Regions from separate parts of the Comamonas sediminis genome, predicted to be linked through region 1. Evidence: riboswitches for the same ligand, from Rfam matches in the RefSeq annotation. Region 1 holds a riboswitch; the other holds the start of a gene.
What was found. Region 1 has a riboswitch for cobalamin ahead of AB7A72_RS02715 (TonB-dependent receptor domain-containing protein). Riboswitches for the same ligand answer to the same signal wherever they lie in the genome.

Region 1 (9,938 bases):
CTCGCGGGTCATGCGCAGGATCAGTTCATGCTGCGAAAAGCCCCGGGCGTGCAGCCGCTGCACCAGGTTCAGCAGGAAGGCGGCCAGACGCTCTTCGGCACGCATGCTGCCCAGCAGCAGCATCACGCCGTGCTCGCGCACGATCTCGCGGCTCATGACCTTGTGCACATGGTGCTGCAAGGCCGTCACTTCGCGCGACAGGTCCTCGAGTGTCGAGTAGGGCATCACGCAGACCTCGGCATCTTCCAGCGCAATCGCGTCGCAGGAGTGGCGGTCATTGACGATGCCGTCCAGGCCGATGATCTCGCCCGCCATCTGAAAACCGGTGACCTGGTCACGCCCGTCTTCTGTGGCGATGCTGGTCTTGAAGAAGCCGGTGCGAATCGCATACAGCGAGGTGAACGTCTCGCCATTGCGGAACAGCGCACTGCCGCGCTTGATCTTGCGACGGGTGGCAACGATCTCGTCGATACGCTCCATTTGTTCGGCCGACAGACCCACGGGCATGCACAGCTCGCGCAGATTGCAGTTGGAGCACGCCACTTTGATGGAGTTGGATGTCATGTATCAATACCCGTGAACAAATATTCGTGTAGGAACGGCGTTCCATGTATGGGCCTATTGTGCGTGCAGGCGCCAAATGGGTTCTTGATGTATATCAAGGACGGGTGGCAAGCCTTGGGGCACATTGGGGGTCCGCAAGGATAAAGCCCATGATTTCCCTGACCCCCGAACTGCTGCGCCGTTTTGACGTCCCCGGCCCCCGTTACACGTCGTATCCTACCGCAGACCGATTTGTTGAAGCCTTTGCTGCGAATGAGTACAAGCAGGCGCTGGTGCAGCGCGGCCACGGCCTGGCTGGGAGATTGGCGCCGCTGTCGTTGTATGTGCATGTGCCGTTCTGTGCCTCGCTGTGCTACTACTGCGCCTGCAACAAGATCATCACCAAGCATGCCGAGCGGGCCGACGAATACCTGGATTACCTGGAGCGCGAGCTGGATCTGCAGCTCGCCCACCTCAGCACCCGGTCCACCATCAGCCAGCTGCACCTGGGCGGGGGCTCGCCGACCTTCCTGAGCGATGCGGGTCTCAGCCGCCTGATGGACATGGTCAAGCAGCGCTTCCATCTGCAGCCGGGCGGCGAGTACTCGATCGAGATCGACCCGCGCACCGTGAGCCGCGAGCGCCTGCTGCACCTCTACCAACTGGGTTTTAACCGCCTGAGCTTTGGCGTGCAGGATTTCGACCCGCTGGTGCAAAAGGCCGTGCACCGCGAGCAGCCCGCCGACCAGGTGTTTGCGCTGGTCGAGCAGGCGCGCGCAATCGGCTTTGAATCCATCAATATTGATCTGATCTATGGTTTGCCGTTGCAAAGCCCGGCCAGCTTCGCCCGCACGATGGAGCAGGTCAATGCGCTGCGGCCTGACCGCATTGCGCTCTACGCCTATGCGCATCTGCCCGAGCGCTTCAAGCCCCAGCGCCGCATCCTGGTGCAGGACTTGCCCAGCCCGGCGGACAAGCTGGCCATGCTGGCCCAGGCGCTGGCCGCGCTGGAGGGTGCCGGCTATGTCTACGTGGGCATGGACCATTTCGCGCTGCCCGAGGATGCGTTGGCGGTGGCCAAGCGCCAGGGCCGCCTGCACCGCAATTTTCAGGGCTATAGCACGCAGCCCGATTGTGATCTGCTGGCGCTGGGCGTCTCGGCCATCGGCCGCATCGGCGCCACCTACAGCCAGAATGCCAAGACGCTGGAGGAGTATTACGACCTGATCGACCAGGGCCAGATCCCCGTGGTGCGCGGGCTGGCGCTGACGCGCGATGACCTGCTGCGCCGCGCGGTGATCATGGGTCTGATGTGCCAGGGCAGCCTGGCGATCGAATCGCTGGAGCAGGCCTGGCTGATCGACTTTGCGCAGTACTTTGCCGCCGAGCTGGCCCAGCTGCGCGAGCTGCAGGCGCAGGGCCTGGTGGACGTGCGAGACGATGTGATCAACGTGACCGAGCTGGGCTGGTACTTTGTGCGCGGCGTGGCCATGGTGTTCGACAAGAACCTGCAGGCCGACCGCAACCGCGCGCGCTTCTCGCGCATCATCTAGCCTGCTGTGGCCCGTCTCAGACCTGCCAAGCCGCCAGACTCTTGTAGAGCATGTACAGCGCCAGGCACAGCAGGATGCCGCCAAAGATCTTCTTGAGCTGTGCCACCGGCAGGCGGTGTGCGGCGCGGGCACCCAGCGGTGCGGTCAGCACGCTGCAGGTGGCGATGGCGGCCAGGCCCGGCAGCCAGATGTAGCCCAGCGAATGCGGTGGCAGGCCCTGCAGGTGCAGGCCGGCCACCATGAAGCCGGCGACATTGGTGACGGCGATCGGAAAGCCCAGCGCCGAGCTGGTTGCCACCGCGTTGTGCATCGGCACACTGCACCAGGTCATGAAGGGCACGCTGATGAAGGCGCCCCCGGCACCGACAAGGCCCGAGAGGCAGCCAATCACGCCGCCGGCCGCCAGCTGCCCGGCGGTGCCCGGCATCGGGCGCGTCCCTTGGCTGTTGGGCTTGCGGAACATGCGCAGTGCCGAGTAGCCAATGAACAGGCCGAAGAACAAGCCCAGGTAGCTGCCCTTGAGCACAGCAAAAATGCCCAGGCTGGCCAACAGGCCGCCCAGCACGATGCCAGGGGCTAGGCGTTTGACGAGATCCCAGCGCACGGCACCATGCTGGTGGTGGGCGCGGACGCTGGACATCGATGTGAACACGATGGTCGCCATCGACGTGGCGATCGCCATCTTGATCGCCAGCTCAGGCGCCACGCCCTGGGTGCCCAGGATATAGGTGATGAAGGGCACCAGTACCATGCCGCCGCCGATGCCCAGCAGGCCTGCCAGAAAGCCGCCGATCAATCCCAGCAGGGACAGCGGCAGCAGAACGAGAGGATCAGCCATGGTGCGCAGTAAAAAGGCCACCTGAAACAGGTGGCCTGAAACCCCGCTGTCGCGGAGAGGAGAAGACAGGTTGGGCAGCCTGCCCGAAAAAATCAGGTGTTCGCAGCGGATCCACTGGACCGTCATCCTGAACCGGGGGTTCAGGTGGGCGAGGGCAACCTATCGTTGGGTTCATCTGACGCGAGACGATCACGCTCAATAGGTAATGTACCAAGCCCGTGCTCGTAGAGCATTGGTTCAAGGAACTATAAAGTCCAGCAGGGCTGCGAACGCTTCCATTGTAATCGCTCGCACCTGCTGCACCCGCCAAAATCGCAATTCAATGTGCTGAGATTGGTCAAAAAAGATAGCGTCCTACACAGCTCGTAGAACGCATGGAACGGTATTTTTAGCCAATGCATTGCATGGCGCCGGTATTTGGTGTTAGCGGCTGCTAACACGCTGCTGTCAGGCGCTGGCGGCCAGCGTTTCGGCACCCGCGGAGGGGGCGGGAGCCAGTGCCGCATCGAGCCGTTGCAGCACCGATTGCAGACGGGGCTCGTCCCAGTCCAGGCTGGCCTGCGCAGCGGCGGCGGGCTGGGTCTGGGCCTCGGCCATTGCAGCCGATTGGGCGGCGGCCTGCGCTTGCAATGCATCGGCCGTCTGGCTTAACTGGCTGTTTTGCACTTGCAGGTCGAGCAGATCAAAGGCCACATTGAGCGCCGCCAGCACGGCAATGCGCTCGCGGCCGCGGATCTTGCCCGCGTCGCGGATGCCGCTCATGGCCTCATCCACATGCTTGACGGCGGCCAGCAAGCGTGCCTCCTGGCCTTCGGGGCAGCCCAGCATATAGCTTTGCTGCATGATGTGTACTTCCAGCTGTTTCATCATTCGTCCTGGTCAAAGGTCTTGGGCAGGCGTTCGATCAGTGCGTCCACGCGGGCGCGGGCCGCAGTCAAGCGCGATTGGAGGGAGTCGCGCTCCTGGGTAAGGGTGGTGACCTGCTCTTGCAGTTGGGCGTGGGCGCGTTGCAAAGCCTCATGACGGCTCAGCAGTGCTTCCACCCGCTCAAGCATCAGATCCATAGAAGGCGTAGTGGCCATAGAGAGACAGTCTTCTTAAGTGCGCAATGGGTTTAACGCTAAAATTGTACCCGTTGGTGCTCGCCCCAGTGGTTCACATGGGGGCAGTTCAACGGGAAGCAGGAGCGCTGCTTGTGCCCTACAAGCCTTACGCAACCTGCGCTGCCCCCGCAACGGTAAGCGATGGTTGGCTTTTGCGCCATCCACAGCCACCACTATGCCACTGAATACCTTGAACAAGTGTTTGGGAAGGCGTGTGCTGTGTCATCGCCAGCCCGGATACCGGCCAACATAGTGGAGGTGCGTGGCCCAGGTGCTGCCACAGCTTCCGTGTTCCCCATTGCCGGCGGGGAGGCTGGCGCGGGGTGGTTCATCGCCAGCTCAGTCCATGTTTTTCTCGCCTTTCACGACACGCCGCTGCGCGCGTCCCGTCTGCACGCCCCGTTCCCGGTTGTTCCCCTCCCGCTCCGCCATCGCTTGGGCGGTGAGCGCAGCGCTGCCTTGCGTGGCCCTGTCCGCGCAGGCGCAGCAGCTGCCCTCCGGCCAGGAAACAGCGGGTAAGAACCTGCAGGAGATGGTGGTGACCGCCAACCGCATCGCGCAGCCGCTGTCCGATCTGGTGGCCGATATGTCCATCATCGATGCGCAAACCATTGAGCGCCAGGGCCCGGGCAGCGTCGCCGATGTGCTGGCTCGGGTGCCGGGTATCCAGATCACGCGCAACGGCGGGCCCGGCACGGCCACCAGCGTGTTTCTGCGCGGCGCCGATTCGCGCTTCACCGCCGTCTACGTTGACGGCGTGCGCATGGATTCGCAATCGACTGGCGGCGCCTCCTGGCAATCGATTCCGCTGGCGCTGATCGACCGCATCGAAGTGCTGCGCGGCCCGGCTGCTGCCGTCTACGGCTCGGACGCCATGGGCGGTGTGGTGCAGATCTTCACGAAGAAGGGCGACGGCCCCGCCCAGCCCTATGCCCGCCTGGGGGTGGGCAGCCGGGGCACGTTCACTGCAGAGGCGGGTATCTCCGGCGGCGCGGGCGGGTGGGATTACGCGCTGGGCCTCAACCGCTCGCAGACCGATGGCTTCAATGCCCGTACGGCCGCCACCGCCAACCCGGACAAGGACGACTACCGCAGCAATGCGGTCAGCGGCCGTCTGGGCTACCAGCTCAACCGCCAGCACCGGCTGGAGGCTACCTTGCTGGCCAGCGATGTGAACTCGGGCTATGACAACAGCCTGACCGAGGACGACCGCAGCCTCAACAAGATGTATGCGCTGGGCCTGAACTGGCAGGCGCAGTGGACCGCGCAATACAGCACCAAGCTGCAGTTCACCCAGTCTCGCGACTATTACGAAACCCGTCCCTCGCCCTACCAGACGGACACCCGCCTGCAGAACTACCTGTTCCAGAACGAATGGCGCCTGGGTGTGCACACGTTGACAGCCGCGCTGGAGCGGCGTGACGACGCATTGACCAATGGCGGCATTGACCGCGACCGCCACCAGAATGCGCTGGCGCTGGGCTATGGCCTGAACACCGGCCCGCACACGGTGCAGCTGAACCTGCGCCGGGATGACGACAGCGAGTTTGGCGGCAAGACCACCGGCAGCGCCGCCTACGGCTATGCGTTTGCAACCCACTGGCGCGCCACGGCAACGGTGGGCACCGCCTTCCGTGTGCCCACGCTCTACCAGCGCTTCAGCGAATATGGCGATGCCTCACTGCAGCCCGAGAAAAGCCGCAATGCCGAGCTGGGCCTGCGCTGGGCGCAAGGTGCGCACAGCTTCTCGGCCACGGCCTACCGCAACCGGGTGACCGACCTGATCAACTTCTCGTCACCCGGCAGCTGCGACAGCCCATTCGGCTGCTATGCCAATGTGGGCAAGGCACGCCTGGAAGGCATCACCCTGGCGGGCACCACCAAGCTGGGCGCCTTCAACCTGCATGGTTCGGTTGATTTCCAGAACCCGCGCGACACCGAAAACGACAAGCTGCTGGCGCGCCGCGCCAAGCGCTATGCCACCCTGGGCGCCGAGACGCGTGCCGCAGGTTGGACCTGGGCCGCCGACCTGCAGACCAGCGCCAAGCGCTTTGACAATGCCGCCAACACCAACGTGCTGGGCGGCTACACCTTGTTCAACCTGTCGGCGCAGACCGAGGTGGCCAAGGATGTGAACCTGATCGCCCGGATCAACAACCTGGCGGACAAGCGCTACCAGACCGCACGCACCTACGCCACCGAAGGGCGCAGCGTGTATGTGGGTGTGAAGTGGATGCCGCGCTGAGCGCAGAGGGGATAAGCGAGCCATGACAGAGATGACGGTTCAGGACCGCCCAACGGCCTCTTGTGTGGCGCTGCTGATTGCGGCGCCCGCATCCGGCCAGGGCAAAACCACGGTGACAGCGGCCCTGGCCCGCCTGCATGCCCGCCAGGGCCGGCGGGTGCAGGTGTTCAAGTGCGGTCCGGATTTTCTTGATCCGCAGTGGCTGCGCCTGGCCAGCGGCCAGCCGGTGCATGCGCTGGACCGCTGGATGAACGGTGAAGCGGATGTGCGCGCGCGCCTGTTCCAGGCCGCGCAGTGCAACGATGTGCTGCTGATCGAAGGCGTGATGGGCCTGTTCGATGGCGCCAACAGCGCCGCCGAGCTGGCCAAGTCGCTGGGCATCGCTGCCGTGGTGGTGGTCGATGCATCGGCGATGGCCGCTACCTTTGGCGCCATTGCCCATGGTTTGCAGCACTATGACCCGGGCCTGCAACTGGCCGGCGTGCTGGCCAACCGGGTGGCCACCGCCCACCATGGCGAGATGCTGCGCAGCGGCCTGCGCGACCCGGCCCTGTGGCTGGGCGCGATGAACCAGGTCAGCCTGGATGCCGCCAAGCCGCGCGCCAACCTGCTGCCCGAGCGCCATCTGGGACTGGTGGCAGCCCATGAGCTGCACGACGCCGCCGAGCGCCTGGATGCTGCTGCCGATGTGCTGGCGCAAACGCCGCTGGGCCAGCTGGCCTGGCAGCAGTGGCAGCAGCGCTGGACGGTGGCCTTTACCGCGCCTGCGCCCACCGCCCCGGTGCCCGCCTGGCTGGCCGGGCGGCGCATTGCAATCGCCCGCGATGCCGCTTTCAGCTTTATCTACACTGCCAATCTGGAATGCCTGCAGGCCATGGGGGCCGAGCTGGCCTTTTTCTCGCCGGTCGCCGGGGAGCGCCTGCCCGCCTGCGATGCGCTGTGGCTGCCCGGGGGCTACCCGGAGCTGCACCTGCAGGCACTCAAGGCCAATGCCGGTCTGCAGCTCGATCTGCAGGCGCACGTAGAGCAGCGCAAGCCGGTCTGGGCCGAATGCGGCGGCATGGTGGCGCTGGCCGAAGGCCTGACCGATCTGGACAGCCGCTGGCACAGCCTGTGGGGCTTGCTGCCGGCGCAGGCCGTGATGCAGCAGCGCCTGGCCGGCCTGGGCATGCAGCAGCTGCAGACGCCCTGGGGCATGCTGCGCGGCCACACCTTTCACTATTCGAAGCTGCAAAGCGAAGCCCAGCAAGTGGCGCGCAGCAGCCGCCCGGGCCAAGCGGCCGACAGCGGCACGGGCGAAGCCGTCTACCAGCAGGGCAGCATCCATGCCAGCTATTTCCATGCCTGGTTCCCCTCGTGCCCGCAGGCGGTGGCCGCCTTGCTCGGGGTGGAGATGCCGGTGGTCGATCCGCAGGCCTGGCACAGCGGGGCGCTGAACGCCTAAGATGCGCGGCATGGATCAATCTATATTCCATATCGATGGAGCTCCGCTGAAGCTGCTGCTGCTGGGCGGGCAGAAATCGGGCAAATCGCGCCAGGCCGAGCTGCTGGCGCGCGCTTGGCTGCAGGCCGATGCCGGCCGCAGCGCCAGCCTGGTCGCCACCGGCACTGCGTATGACCTCGAGATGCACGAGCGCATTGCGCGCCACCAGCGTGACCGCCGCGAGCGCGTGCCGCAACTGGCGACCCTGGAAGCGCCGCGCGACGTCGCCCAGCTGCTGCAGGCCCACAGCCGGCCAGAGCACCTGCTGGTGGTCGATTGCCTGACCCTGTGGCTCACCAACTGGCTGATGCCGATGGAGCCGCCAACCCCAGCGCCCGCCACTGCGCCAGCACCTGCGCAAGCCTGGCAGACGCAGTGCGATGCCTTCATCGCTGCGTTGCAGGCCGCCACTGGCCCCGTCATTCTGGTCAGCAATGAGATTGGCCTGGGCGTGATTCCGATGGGCCGCGAGGTGCGCGCGTTTGTCGATGCGCTCGGTCTGCTGAACCAGCAAGCGGCAGCGGCCTGCAACCGCGTGCAACTGATGGCGGCCGGCTTGCCGCTGCAGATGAAATGATGGCTTGGTTTTTTGCTCTCCGACCCCGTCTGCGGCAAGCGCTGGCCTGCATGGCGCTGGGGGCCGCATGGCCGATGGTGCATGCGGCGCCGTCTGCCAGCATCGATGAACTGCGCCTGCAACCCTTTGCGAATGCGCCGGTCTGGAAGGACCAGGACCTGGTCACGCCCGCGGCCATCGTCGATGACCGGGGCCGCCAGGTGCAGCTGGGCCAACTGCCGCAGCGCATCGTGAGCCTGTTGCCATCGCTGACCGAGAGCACCTGCGCGCTGGGCCTGTGCGAGCGCCTGGTGGGGGTGGACCGCTATTCGGACTGGCCTGCCTCGGTCAAGAAGCTGCCGGTGGTGGGCGGCGGTCTGGACCCGAGCGTTGAATCGGTCGTGGCGCTCAAGCCCGATGTGGTGCTGCTGTCCAATGCCTCCAAGGCGGCCGAGCGGCTGCAGGCGCTGGGCCTGAAGGTGGTGGCGCTGGATGTGAAGTCCAAGGCCGACATCCACCGCGTGCTGGGCACCCTGGGCCAGCTGTTGGGCGTGCCGCAGGCGCACGGCGCAGAGCGGGTCTGGCGTGACCTGGAATCGGGCATTGATGCCGTGGTGCGCGAGCTGCCCGAGCGCACGCGCCATACCCGGGTCTACTTTGAGGTGAGCCGAGGCCCTTATGCGGCCGGCCCCCAGTCCTTTATCGGCGAGACCCTGACCCAGCTGGGCGCCGACAATGTCGTGCCAGCCGAGCTGGGTCCCTTTCCCCGGCTGAGCCCGGAGTTTTTGCTGCGCGCCCAGCCCGAGGTGATCATGCTCGGCAACCGCAGCATGCAGGCTGCTACCAGCTACCCGGGCTGGCACAACCTCCAGGCCGTCAAGGCGGGCAGGGTCTGCGTGTTCAGCGATGAAGAGTCGTATGCCATCGTGCGGCCCGGCCCGCGCATGGCCCAGGCGGCGGCGCTGATGGCACGCTGCCTGGCCGACAAGGCGCCAGGCAAGGCGGCGGTGGCGCGCTGATGGCTGCTCCGCCCACCTCTGCACCGGCAGCGCGGCGCGAAGCGGCTCCTGGCCTGCGCCGCAGTGCCTGGCTGGCGCTGGTGCTGCTGGTGCTCAGTGCCGTGCTGCTGCTGGTGGGCGCCAGTGTCGGCAGCACCGGTTGGGAGAGTGTGCTGCGCATGCGCGATGACGCCACTTCGTGGCAGATCGTGGTCGATATCCGCCTGCCGCGCTCGCTGGGCGCCTGGCTCGCCGGTGGCCTGCTGGGCCTGGCCGGGGCCGTCGCCCAGGGCCTGTTTCGCAACCCGCTGGCCGATCCCTATCTGCTGGGCAGTGCTTCCGGCGCGTCGCTGGGCAGTGCGTTGGGTCTGGTGCTGCTGGGCTCGTCCGTCACCAGCCTCAACCTGCTCTACCGCCTGGGGATGACCGGCATGGCCTTTGTCGGCGCGGCCTGTGCGGTGGCGTTGACGGTGGTGCTGGCGCGCCATGTGCAAAACACCTTGCGCCTGTTGCTGGCCGGCGTGATCGTCGGTGTGGTGCTGGGCGCCATGCGCGATCTGCTGGAGCTGCGCCACCCCGATATTCTGCAGGCCATGCAGGCCTTTACGCTGGGCACCTC
Region 2 (9,938 bases), on a different contig from region 1:
GACCTTGCTTGCGTAGGGTGACGGCGGACGCCAGCATGCGCTTCGTCGTCAGCTCAGGCCTGCGCGGCGCCCATGCGGGCCAGCACGTCGGAGGGGAGGACGACCACGCCCTTTGCAGTGGGCACCGTGCGTACCAGTGCTTGCGCGACGGCCTGGGCATGCACGGGCTTGTAGGCCCCGGGCAGGATGGGGGCGAGCAGCTTGGCGACGGGAATGGCGATCAGCTCGCCAATGCGGGTGGGCTGACCCAGCCCATCCCGGTGATCCAGCAGCAGCGAAGGTTGCGCGATCACCAGTGCCTCAAAAGGCATCGCTTTCAGCGCATCCTCCAGTTCCCCTTTGACCCGGGTGTAGAACATGGCCGAATGCGCGTTTGCCGATCCGGCGCTAACCAGGCCGATGCGCCGCGCACCTGCCGCGAAGGCTGCCTGCGCAACGGCCAAGTTAGCATCCAGGTCGACGGCCCGGAAGGCTTGCTTGCTACCTGCCACCTTGATCGTCGTGCCCAGGGCCAGGTAGAGCTCATCGACTGGCGGGAGTGCCGGCAGTTGGCGGAAATCCACGGCATGGATCTGCAGCTTGGGATGGCGTAGGGCCAGCGGCCGCCGGACCAGGGCATGGACCTCGGCAACATTCGGGTCGGCCAAGAGCGCATGCAGCAACTGGCCACCGACGAGGCCTGTAGCGCCAGCCAGCAGCACTTTGCGGGGCGGATGGGGTGATGTCATGGCGTCATTTTCCTCTTTGAACAGGTTCTTAGTGCAGGCGCATGGCGCTGCGGGCCGCATCGGGGGTCTGGCCTGTCCATTCCAGGAAGGCGCGGTAGAAGGAATTGGGATCTTCAAAGCCCAGCAGGAAGGCGATTTCGCTGCCGCTCATCGTGGTGCTGCCGAGGTAGTGGCGGGCCAGGCTCTCCCGGGTGCTGTTGACGAGGGCGCGGAAGTTCTCTCCCTCGGCCTCCAGCCGGCGCTGCAGCGTGCGTTTGCTCATCCCCAAGCGCTCGGCGGCTGTGTCGATGCTGGCCGTATTGCTGGGAAGTAGTTCCAGCAAGACAGCACGCACCCGTTCGCCCGTGCTGGCCGCCGCATCCAGCTCGCTCAGCCGGCGGCGCAGCTCAGGCTCGAACACGCGCCACATGCCCTCGTTCAAGGTCAAAAAGGGGCGCAGCGCATCGGCAGCAGTGAAGCAGATACAGGGCGCATCCCCCTGTTGCACAGCGACACCGAAAAAGCGTTCGTAGTGCCTTGCACTGCTGCTGGCCGGAAGTTGCGGCAGTTCCACCCGCAGTGCCTTGATTGGCGCGCGTGTCGCCATCCGCGCAAGGCGCAGGAAAAACGCCACTTCGGCGACCTGCAGCGACCAGGGCACCTCCGTCTGAACCGACAGCCAGCGCGGCGACACGCTGAGCGCCCCGGCGCCGTTCACCTGCAGCTCCAGCCCCATGGGCGCCACAAGCTGCTTGTACCTGGCCAGGCGTTGCGCTGCCTGCATCAGATTGGCGCTGCACAGCGCGGCGAACAGGGGGGGATCGAACACCTCGGCCGATACCTTGTCGACCAGGTGCAGCGGAAACAGCGGATCTCCCGCTTCCTGCTCCAGAGCGCGCCAGAAGCGGAAATACGCTTCTGTGTCCAGACCGCGTTCTGCGTGGGAAAACAGGTCTTCCGGCAGCGCCGCTTTGCACAGCACATGCTCGGGCCTGATGCCAAAGTCTGTCAGCAGCGTGCGCCAGCCCATGTTCAAGGAAAAGGTCAGCTTGCGTGCCATGCGAATGCCCCTGGAAACAATGATGACCAGACGCAGGTCTGGTACCGAACAAGCTTAGCGCCAAAAGGCCGTTGGCAACATGCAAGATGCGCCACCTTGACGGCAGTGGGTGCCGATCCAGATAGCACCGGACGTGTGCGGAGTAGGGGCCTTACTGCGAGGACTGGTCGCGTTCGAACAGGCGCTGCGATGGCTTGGTGCTTGCTGACCGCCACCTATAATCATCGGCAGCCCGGGCAGTCGTCCTCCGTGCCCGGCGCCCCTCCATGAAATACAAGCTACCGCCCCTGCAGCCGCTGCGCGTGTTCGAGTCCGTCTTCCGCCATGGCTCCATCCGCAAGGCGGCCGACGAACTGTGCCTGACCCCGCAGGCCGCCAGCCAGCAGCTCAAGCAGCTGGAGAGTGCCCTGGACGTGCAGCTGTTCGAGCGTGGCACCCGTGGCCTGCTCGCCAGTGAGGAGGCGCAGACGCTGTACCACTATGTGGAGCAGGGGCTGGATGCGCTGAGCCAGGGGATGGAGGCGGTGCGGGCCCACCACAACGACGCACAGTTCCATATCCAGGTCAGCCCCTACTTTGCGACCCAGTACCTGATCCGCTCGCTGCCGTCGTTCACCAAGGATTACCCGGCACTGGATCTGCGCATCTCCATTGGCGTGGAGCTGCCTTCGTTTGACAGCAGTGATCTGGATGCTGCGATCGTCTGGGGCTATGGCGGTGTGGACCACCTCGATGAAACCCCGCTGCTCGAAGACCTCAAGGTCATCGTTGCCGCACCCCAGCTGCTGGCCGAGCACCCGGTGGAGACCGCGCAGGACCTGCCGCACCACCGGCTCATCTCGCCGCTCAGCCACAACACCTTGTGGCAGGACATCTATGCCATGCTGGGCCTGGATCCGGGCGACAAGCATGCCAGCCCGATGCTGCTGCACACACACGATGCGATGCTGCAGGCCGTCCTCAGCGGGCAGGGGGTGGGGCTGCTGTCCTATGTGGATGCGCTCAGCTATATCCACAGCGGCAAGCTGCTCGCGCCCTTTGGCCCGGAGCTGCTGCGCCAACTGCCGATGGATAGAACGCCCAAATTCCACCTCTACACACGCCGGGGCGGGGGTGAGCGGCCTATCCAGACCAGCTTTCGGCAATGGCTGCTGGGCCAGTTGAGCAGCACCGACTTCATCGGCTACGCGTCGCGCCTGCCGCAGAGCCGATCCCGCGCCCCTGCCAGCGCTGTATCGCCGGGCTGACACAGCCTGCCGTCGAACGGCGCACCAATGGCTCGCGGCTGGTACACTGGCTGCGCTTTGAAAAAAGCCTATCTACAGGTGCTTGTCATGCACAAGTGAAACGGGAACAAGGTCGGGAGGAAGCTCCCCCAAGCCTTGGCTGCCCCCGCAACGGTAGACAGGAAAAGTAGCCGATGCGGCCCGCTCCCACGCGGGCCCAGTCACTGGGGTCGAGAGTGTGTCCATGCCTGCGAGGCCATGAGACACGCCCGCCCTGGGAAGACCGGTTACCGGGTCGGCGCCTGCGCCGTACCGCCTGTAAGCCCGGAGACCGGCCTGTTCGTAGTCGTAGCGTGTTCCGGACCTCTCTGTCCTGACGGCGCTCTCTCAACTGTCTGCGGGGTGTGGACGGCGGTTCGGCATGCGGCCCCGTCCCTGGGATGACCGCGTGCAGTGCGGCCCTCACATCAGGCAGTTTTCGCCTTTTGTTGAAATGACTGCAGTTCCTTTTCCGAAAAACCGGCTCCTGGCAGCCGGTCGGCTCTCTTCCTCGTTGCGTCTGGTGGGTCACTCCTGTGTCCTGTGTTTGCCTGCCCTGGGCATGGCGGTGGCCCATGCGCAAGAGGCATCGCTGTCCGAAGTGGTGGTGACCGACAGGCGCAGCGAGCCCCATGCGCTCCAGCTGCCTTCCACCTCGGCCAGCAAGCTGGCCATTCCGCTGCAGGACCTGCCGGCCAGCGTCAGCTCGGTATCGGCTGTGCAGATCCAGGAGCGCGCCGACTATGAGGTGGTCGATGCCGTGGGCCGCAGCGTGGGCCTGAGCACGACCGGCACCCCTGGCAACGGCGGACTGTCGTTTTCCAGCCGGGGCTTTAATGGCGTCAACTCGGTGGGGGTGGCCGAAGACGGTCTGGCCTTGGGCGTGGCCGCAGGCACCGTGGCCTATCCCAATTCCAGCTGGGGCTATGAGCGCTTTGATGTGCTGCGCGGTCCGGCATCGCTGATGTACGGCAGCGGCACGATGGGCGCCACCGTGAATGCGGTGCGCAAGGAGCCCAGCCGCACCACCTCGTCCGAAGTGTTGCTGGGCGCTGGCTCCCATGGCACGGCGCGTGCGGGCCTGGGCACCACCGGCGCACTGAGCGACAGCCTGAGCTACCGCCTGGATGTCTACGGTGATCGCACGGACGGCGAGCGCCAGCTGGGCAACAGCGACAGCAAGAAGCTGATGAGCGCCATCCGCTGGCAGGCCAACAGTGACCTGCGCCTGGACCTGACGGCCGATGTCAGCGACCAGCGGCCCGAGCGCTACTTTGGTACCCCCGTCGTTGATGGCAAGCCGGTGGCGGCACTGCGCGACCGCAATTTCAACGTTCTCGACAGCGACATCCACTACAAGGACCAGCGCTACAAGCTCAAGGCCGAGTGGAACGTGAGCGACGCGCTGGTGCTGCGCAACGAGACCTACCACATGAAGGCCGACCGCCACTGGAAGAACATCGAAGGCTACGACTACGATGCCGGCACCCGCACGGTCCACCGCTACGATTACCTGGAGATCGGCCACGATCTGGAGCAAAGCGGCAACCGCCTGGGTGCCGTATTCAAGCCCGGCCAGCACGAGATTGCGATGGGCTGGGACGTGTCGCAGGCCAAGTTCACCGCCCTCAACAACTCCCCATATACCGGCGAGTCCGATGTGCCGCTGACCGGTGGCACCAGTGGCTACTGGAACAGCCCGGACCCCTATAAGGCGCGCATGACCTCGCGCATCCGCCAGAACGCCTTCTACCTCGAAGACGCCTGGAAGCTGGGCGCGCAGTGGCTGCTGATGGCCGGCGTGCGCCGCGACCTGTATGACTTTGACCGCATGGACCTGCTCAGCCCGGCCCGTTTTGACAAGACCTTGGGCGGCACCTCCTGGCGCCTGGGCCTGACCCACAAGCTGGACCAGAACACCAGCGTCTATGCCCAGGTCAGCACCGGCCATGACCCGGTTACCAGTCTGCTGTCGCTGAGCCAGTCGCAAACCGGCTTCACCCTGAGCAAGGGCCGCCAGGTGGAGGTGGGCATCAAGCAGCAACTGCCCAATGACCAGGGCGAGTGGACCCTGGCGGTCTTCGACATCCGCAAGAAGGACATCATCACGCGCGACCCGGACCGCCCAGCGCTGTCGATCCAGGGCGGCAAGCAGTCGTCCAAGGGTATCGAGCTGGCGGGCAGTTGGCGGGCGACTGCGTCCTGGCGCTTTGAGGGCAACCTGGCCTATGCCGATGCCCAGTTTGACGAGCTGCGCGAAGGCGCCACCGCCATTGACCGCGCCGGCAACCAGCCCGCCAATGTGCCGCGCTACACGGCCAATGCCTGGGCGCACTACCAGACGGGCGATTGGCGGGCATCGCTGGGTCTGCGCCATGTTGCCAGCCGCTACACCAGCAATGCCAATACCGCGCAGCTGCCCGCCTACACCGTGGCCGATGCGGTACTGGGCTGGAACCTGAACCGCAGCACCAGCTTGAACCTCGTTGGCCGCAACCTGACCAACAAGCGCTATGCTGCATCGTCCTACGGCTCGCAATGGCTGATGGGCAATGGCCGCAGCTTTGAGCTGATGGCCCATCTGCGTTTCTGAGCAAGGCACAGGCATGACAGCAAGCACCTCCCGGCACATTCTGCGCGCGCTGGCGGCAGCGGCCGCCTTGGTGCTGGCCGGCTGTGACCAGCCAGCCGGCCCGCAGCCGCCCAGCCGCCCCACCCAGGCAGCAGCGGTCCCCATCGCCAGTGCGGCGGCTGCCGCGCCCGCAGGCTTGCGGGCTGCGCCGCTGGTGATCGATGTCTGCGGCCAGCCCCAGCGCTATGACCGGGTACCGCAGCGCGCCATCACGCACGATGTGAACATCACCGAGATGTTCCTGTTTCTGGGCCTGGGGCCCCAGCTGGTCGGTTACACGGGAATACCGTCGCGCAAGGAGATCAGCCCCGAGCTGGTGGACCAGTTCGCCCGGGTGCCCAAGCTCTCGTCGCAGGACATGAACCTGGAGACCATGCTGGAGGCACGCGCCGACTTTGTATTTGGCGGCTGGAGCTATGGGTTCCGCCCCGGCGGGGTCACGCCCGAGCTGCTGGCAAAGCACGGCATCGCATCCTATGTGCTGTCCGAGTCCTGCGTCCGCATCCACAAGCGTGAGCGTGTGGCGCTGGCCGACACCTTGGCGGACCTGCGCAATGTGGCGCGCATCTTTGACATCGAGCCCCAGGCGCAGCCGCAAATTGCCAAGCTGCAGGCCTCGATCAACCAGCTGGCCACGCAGATGCGAGGCAACACGCAGCAACCGCGTGTCTTTGTGTTTGACAGCGGCGAGAAGATACCGACGACGGTCGGCGGCTTCGGCATGCCCCAGGCCATGCTGGATGCCGCAGGTGGCAGCAACATCTTTGCCGACATCCCCAGCAACTGGCCCCGAGGCAATTGGGAGGATGTGATCACCCGCGACCCGGAGTGGATCATCATCATCGACTACGGCCAGCCCAGCGCACAGGGCAAGATCGATTTTCTGCGTTCCAAGCCGGAGCTGGCGGGGGTGTCGGCCATTCGCGAGCAGCGCTTTTTCGTCATCAGCTATGCCGAGGCCACGCCAGGGCCGCGCAACGTGAACGTGGCGCAGCGCCTGGCTGCTGCCTTGCACCCGGATCGCCGTATCACGGTGGACCCGGTTCCCTGGCTGCCTGCGGCGGAGTCCAAGCAGTGAGCCATGCGCCCGGTTGCAACGGCCAGCATGAACGCCAGCGGCGCAAGCCCTGGTCCTTGGCGCTGTGCCTGTTGCTGCTGCTGGCCTTGCTGCTGGTCAGTGGCCTGGCCGCCATCACCTGGGGCTCGGCATCGCTGCATGCCTCCACCGTGTGGTCGGTCGTCAGCCAGCAGCTGCTGGGCGGCGGCTGGCAGCCCGGTGCAGGGCAGGGCAGCATCAGCCAGCAGCACTACCAGATTGTCTGGATGGTGCGCATGCCCCGGGTGCTGCTGGCGGCGCTGGTGGGCGCCGGCCTGGCCGTGGTCGGCGTGGTGATGCAGGCGATGGTGCGCAACCCGCTGGCCGATCCGTACATGCTCGGTGTGTCCTCCGGCGCGTCAGTGGGGGCGGTGTCGGTGCTGGCCTATGGCAGTTTGGCGATGGCAGGTATCTATGCCATGACCGCAGGCGCCTTTGTTGGCGCGTTGCTGGCCACTGCGCTGGTCTATGCGCTGGCCCAGCAGCAAGGGCGTCTGCACGCCACCCGGCTGATCCTGAGCGGTGTGGCCATTGGCTACATGCTGATGGGTGTGACCAGCCTGATCACCTTGACCGCCGGCCAGCGCGAGCTGGCCAATGCCTTGCTGACCTGGACCTTGGGCAGCCTGGCAGCGACCCAGTGGAGCGCCCTGGGGCTGCCTGCCGCAGTGCTGGGCCTGGGCCTGCTGTGGCTGCTGCTGTGTGCGAGACAGCTCAATGCCTTGTTGGTTGGCGACGAGGGCGCTGCCACGCTGGGAGTCAACACCGCCCGCCTGCGCCTGCAACTGTTTGTCGTGGTGTCGCTGTTGACCGGTACGATGGTCGCCGTCAGCGGTGCCATCGGATTTGTCGGCCTGGTCATCCCCCATATCACCCGCATGCTGGTGGGCAGTGACCACCGCCGCGTGCTGCCGGTCAGTGCCTTGATGGGCGCGAGCTTTTTGGTGCTGGTCGATCTGGCCGCCCGCACCTGGTTTGCGCCCAGTGAGCTGCCGGTGGGCGTCATCACGTCGCTCATTGGCGGGCCCTTCTTTATCTGGATGCTGTGGCGCCGCACCAGTGCCATTCCGGGAGGCAGCGCATGATGCTGAGCGCCAAGCAACTGTCGTGGAGCGCCGGCCACGGCACCCAGGCCACACCGATCGTGCGCCAGGCCAGCCTGCAGGTGGCGCGCGGCGAATGTGTCGGTCTGGTGGGGCCCAATGGCTGCGGCAAATCGACCTTGATGCGCATGCTCTACCGTGTGCTGCAGCCCGAGGCCGGTGGCCAGATACAGCTGCAGGGCCGCGACATCTGGCAGATGAGCGCGCGGCAGTTTGCGCAGCAGGCGGCGGTGCTGGGCCAGGATACGGGCCTGGGCTTTGACTGCACGGTGCAGGAGTTGGTAATGATGGGCCGCTTTCCGCACCAGTCGCGCTGGGCGCGCGACAGTGCCGAGGACAAGGCCATCGTCAGCGCCTGCCTGGCGCAGGTGCGGGCCAGCCGCCTGGCCGACCATCCGCTGTCATCGCTCTCGGGTGGTGAGCGCCAAAGGGTGCTGCTCGCCCGTGCGCTGGCCCAGCAGCCGCAGCTGCTGTTTCTGGACGAACCCACCAACCACCTGGACATCCAGTTCCAGCTGGAGCTGCTCAGCCTGGTGCGCGCCTCGGGCTGCACCGTGCTGATCGTGGTGCATGACCTGAACCTGGCCGCGCAGTTCTGTGACCGCATCTATGTGATGCAAGCCGGCGTGATCGAGGCCGAGGGCAGGCCCGAGCAGGTGCTGACCTCGCAAACCATTGCGCGCGTGTTCCAGGTCGAGGCGCTGGTGGACCGCCATCCGCGCCTGGATAAGGCCCGTGTGAGTTACTGGATGGACAGACCCGATGGCTAAAAAACCCGATGCCTTGTTGCTGCTGGGCCGGGGTGGCCTGGGGTCGGCAGCCAAAAACGAGTTGCAGGCTTTGCTGCAGGCCTGCCAGCAGGCGGATCCGGGCCTGCCGGTGCAGCTGGCCTTTGTGGACCGCAACCTGCCGGCGCTGCCCCAGGCGCTGGACAGTCTGCGCGCCACGCTTGCGCCTGCGGATGGGGCGCAGCAGACCATTGTCATCCAGCCCACGATGGTGCCTGACGAGCCGGCACTGCGGCGCTGGCTGCAAAAGGTGGCTAGGCGCTGGCTGGCCAGCCAGCCCGACCATGCCCGGCCCCGGCTGGTATTTGCGCAGCCCCTGCTGCAGTGGGATGGCCTGGTGCCTGCCTTGCTGAACCACCTGGCGCTGGCAACGTTGCGGCCCGATGTGGTAACCGAGGAGGGCGAAGAGGGCTGGCAAACCGACCCGGTGGCCTGGAGCACGGTGCCCACCCACCAGCGCCATGTGCTGTGGTGCATGGGGCCGCGCTGCGTGGCCAAGGGTGCCGCCGCGCTTTGGCCCCGGCTCAGCCAGGCGGTGCAGGCCAGTGCGCCCCTCAAACAGCAGTTGCAGCTGCTGCAGACCAGCTGCCAGTACCCCTGCAACCAGGGGCCGCTGATGATCGTCTATCCCGAGGGCGTCTGGTACGGCCATCTGGATGAAGACAGCCTGGTGCCGGTGCTCAAGAGCCACATCGAAGGCAGCGAGGCCTGTGCAGCCCACCGGGTGCATACGCTCCAGGCACCTCCGCCCTGCAGCAATGCGGACGAATGAGCGCAGTGCGCTATTTGCATTGCAGCAGCGGATCGGCCGCAAAAATCTCCACCACCCAATCGACAAAGGCCCGCACCTTGGCACTCAGATGGGAGTTGGGCGGGTACACCACATAAACCGGCAGCAAAGGCTGGGTCCATTCCGGCAGGATCTGCACCAGCTGACCGCTTTGGAGATACTCGCGCGCCTGGTAGCTGGTGATCTGGCCCACACCCTGGCCGCTGAGCAGGCAGGTCGTGTAGGCATTGGCTTCGTTGACGGCTAACGTCGAGGGGTTGGCAATCTCGATGCTCTCGCTGTTGTGCTGAAACTCGAGCGGATAGCGGCGCTGGGTGACCGGCGAGAAGTAAATCACACTGTTGTGGCCGTTTTCCAGGTCGCGCGGATGCTGCGGCGTGCCCTGGCGCTGCAAATAGGCGGGCGAGGCCACCGTCAAAAATTCCACGTTCCCGACACGGCGCGCGACCAGTGACTGGTCGCGCAGCTCGCCGCCGCGCACCACGCAATCGACATTG

Region 2: it holds a riboswitch for cobalamin, as region 1 does, so the genes downstream of both, AB7A72_RS05555 (TonB-dependent receptor) here and AB7A72_RS02715 (TonB-dependent receptor domain-containing protein) in region 1, are expected to answer to the same signal.

What each region holds. Positions count from the first base shown of each region.
Region 1 is NZ_JBGBDC010000001.1:615,250-625,187, reverse strand. Features, by position in the region: gene fnr (fumarate/nitrate reduction transcriptional regulator Fnr) at 1-564, opposite strand, end outside; gene hemN (oxygen-independent coproporphyrinogen III oxidase) at 714-2,096, shown strand; gene AB7A72_RS02730 (sulfite exporter TauE/SafE family protein) at 2,113-2,934, opposite strand; gene AB7A72_RS02725 (cell division protein ZapA) at 3,382-3,801, opposite strand; gene AB7A72_RS02720 (PspA/IM30 family protein) at 3,801-4,016, opposite strand; cobalamin riboswitch at 4,055-4,300, shown strand; gene AB7A72_RS02715 (TonB-dependent receptor domain-containing protein) at 4,384-6,282, shown strand; gene AB7A72_RS02710 (cobyrinate a,c-diamide synthase) at 6,305-7,726, shown strand; gene AB7A72_RS02705 (bifunctional adenosylcobinamide kinase/adenosylcobinamide-phosphate guanylyltransferase) at 7,737-8,342, shown strand; gene AB7A72_RS02700 (ABC transporter substrate-binding protein) at 8,342-9,340, shown strand; gene AB7A72_RS02695 (FecCD family ABC transporter permease) at 9,412-9,938, shown strand, end outside.
Region 2 is NZ_JBGBDC010000002.1:285,901-295,838, reverse strand. Features, by position in the region: gene AB7A72_RS05570 (NAD-dependent epimerase/dehydratase family protein) at 54-728, opposite strand; gene AB7A72_RS05565 (AraC family transcriptional regulator) at 757-1,767, opposite strand; gene AB7A72_RS05560 (LysR substrate-binding domain-containing protein) at 2,034-3,014, shown strand; cobalamin riboswitch at 3,074-3,347, shown strand; gene AB7A72_RS05555 (TonB-dependent receptor) at 3,595-5,625, shown strand; gene AB7A72_RS05550 (ABC transporter substrate-binding protein) at 5,639-6,742, shown strand; gene AB7A72_RS05545 (FecCD family ABC transporter permease) at 6,799-7,845, shown strand; gene AB7A72_RS05540 (ABC transporter ATP-binding protein) at 7,842-8,633, shown strand; gene AB7A72_RS05535 ((2Fe-2S) ferredoxin domain-containing protein) at 8,626-9,423, shown strand; gene AB7A72_RS05530 (LysR family transcriptional regulator) at 9,434-9,938, opposite strand, start outside.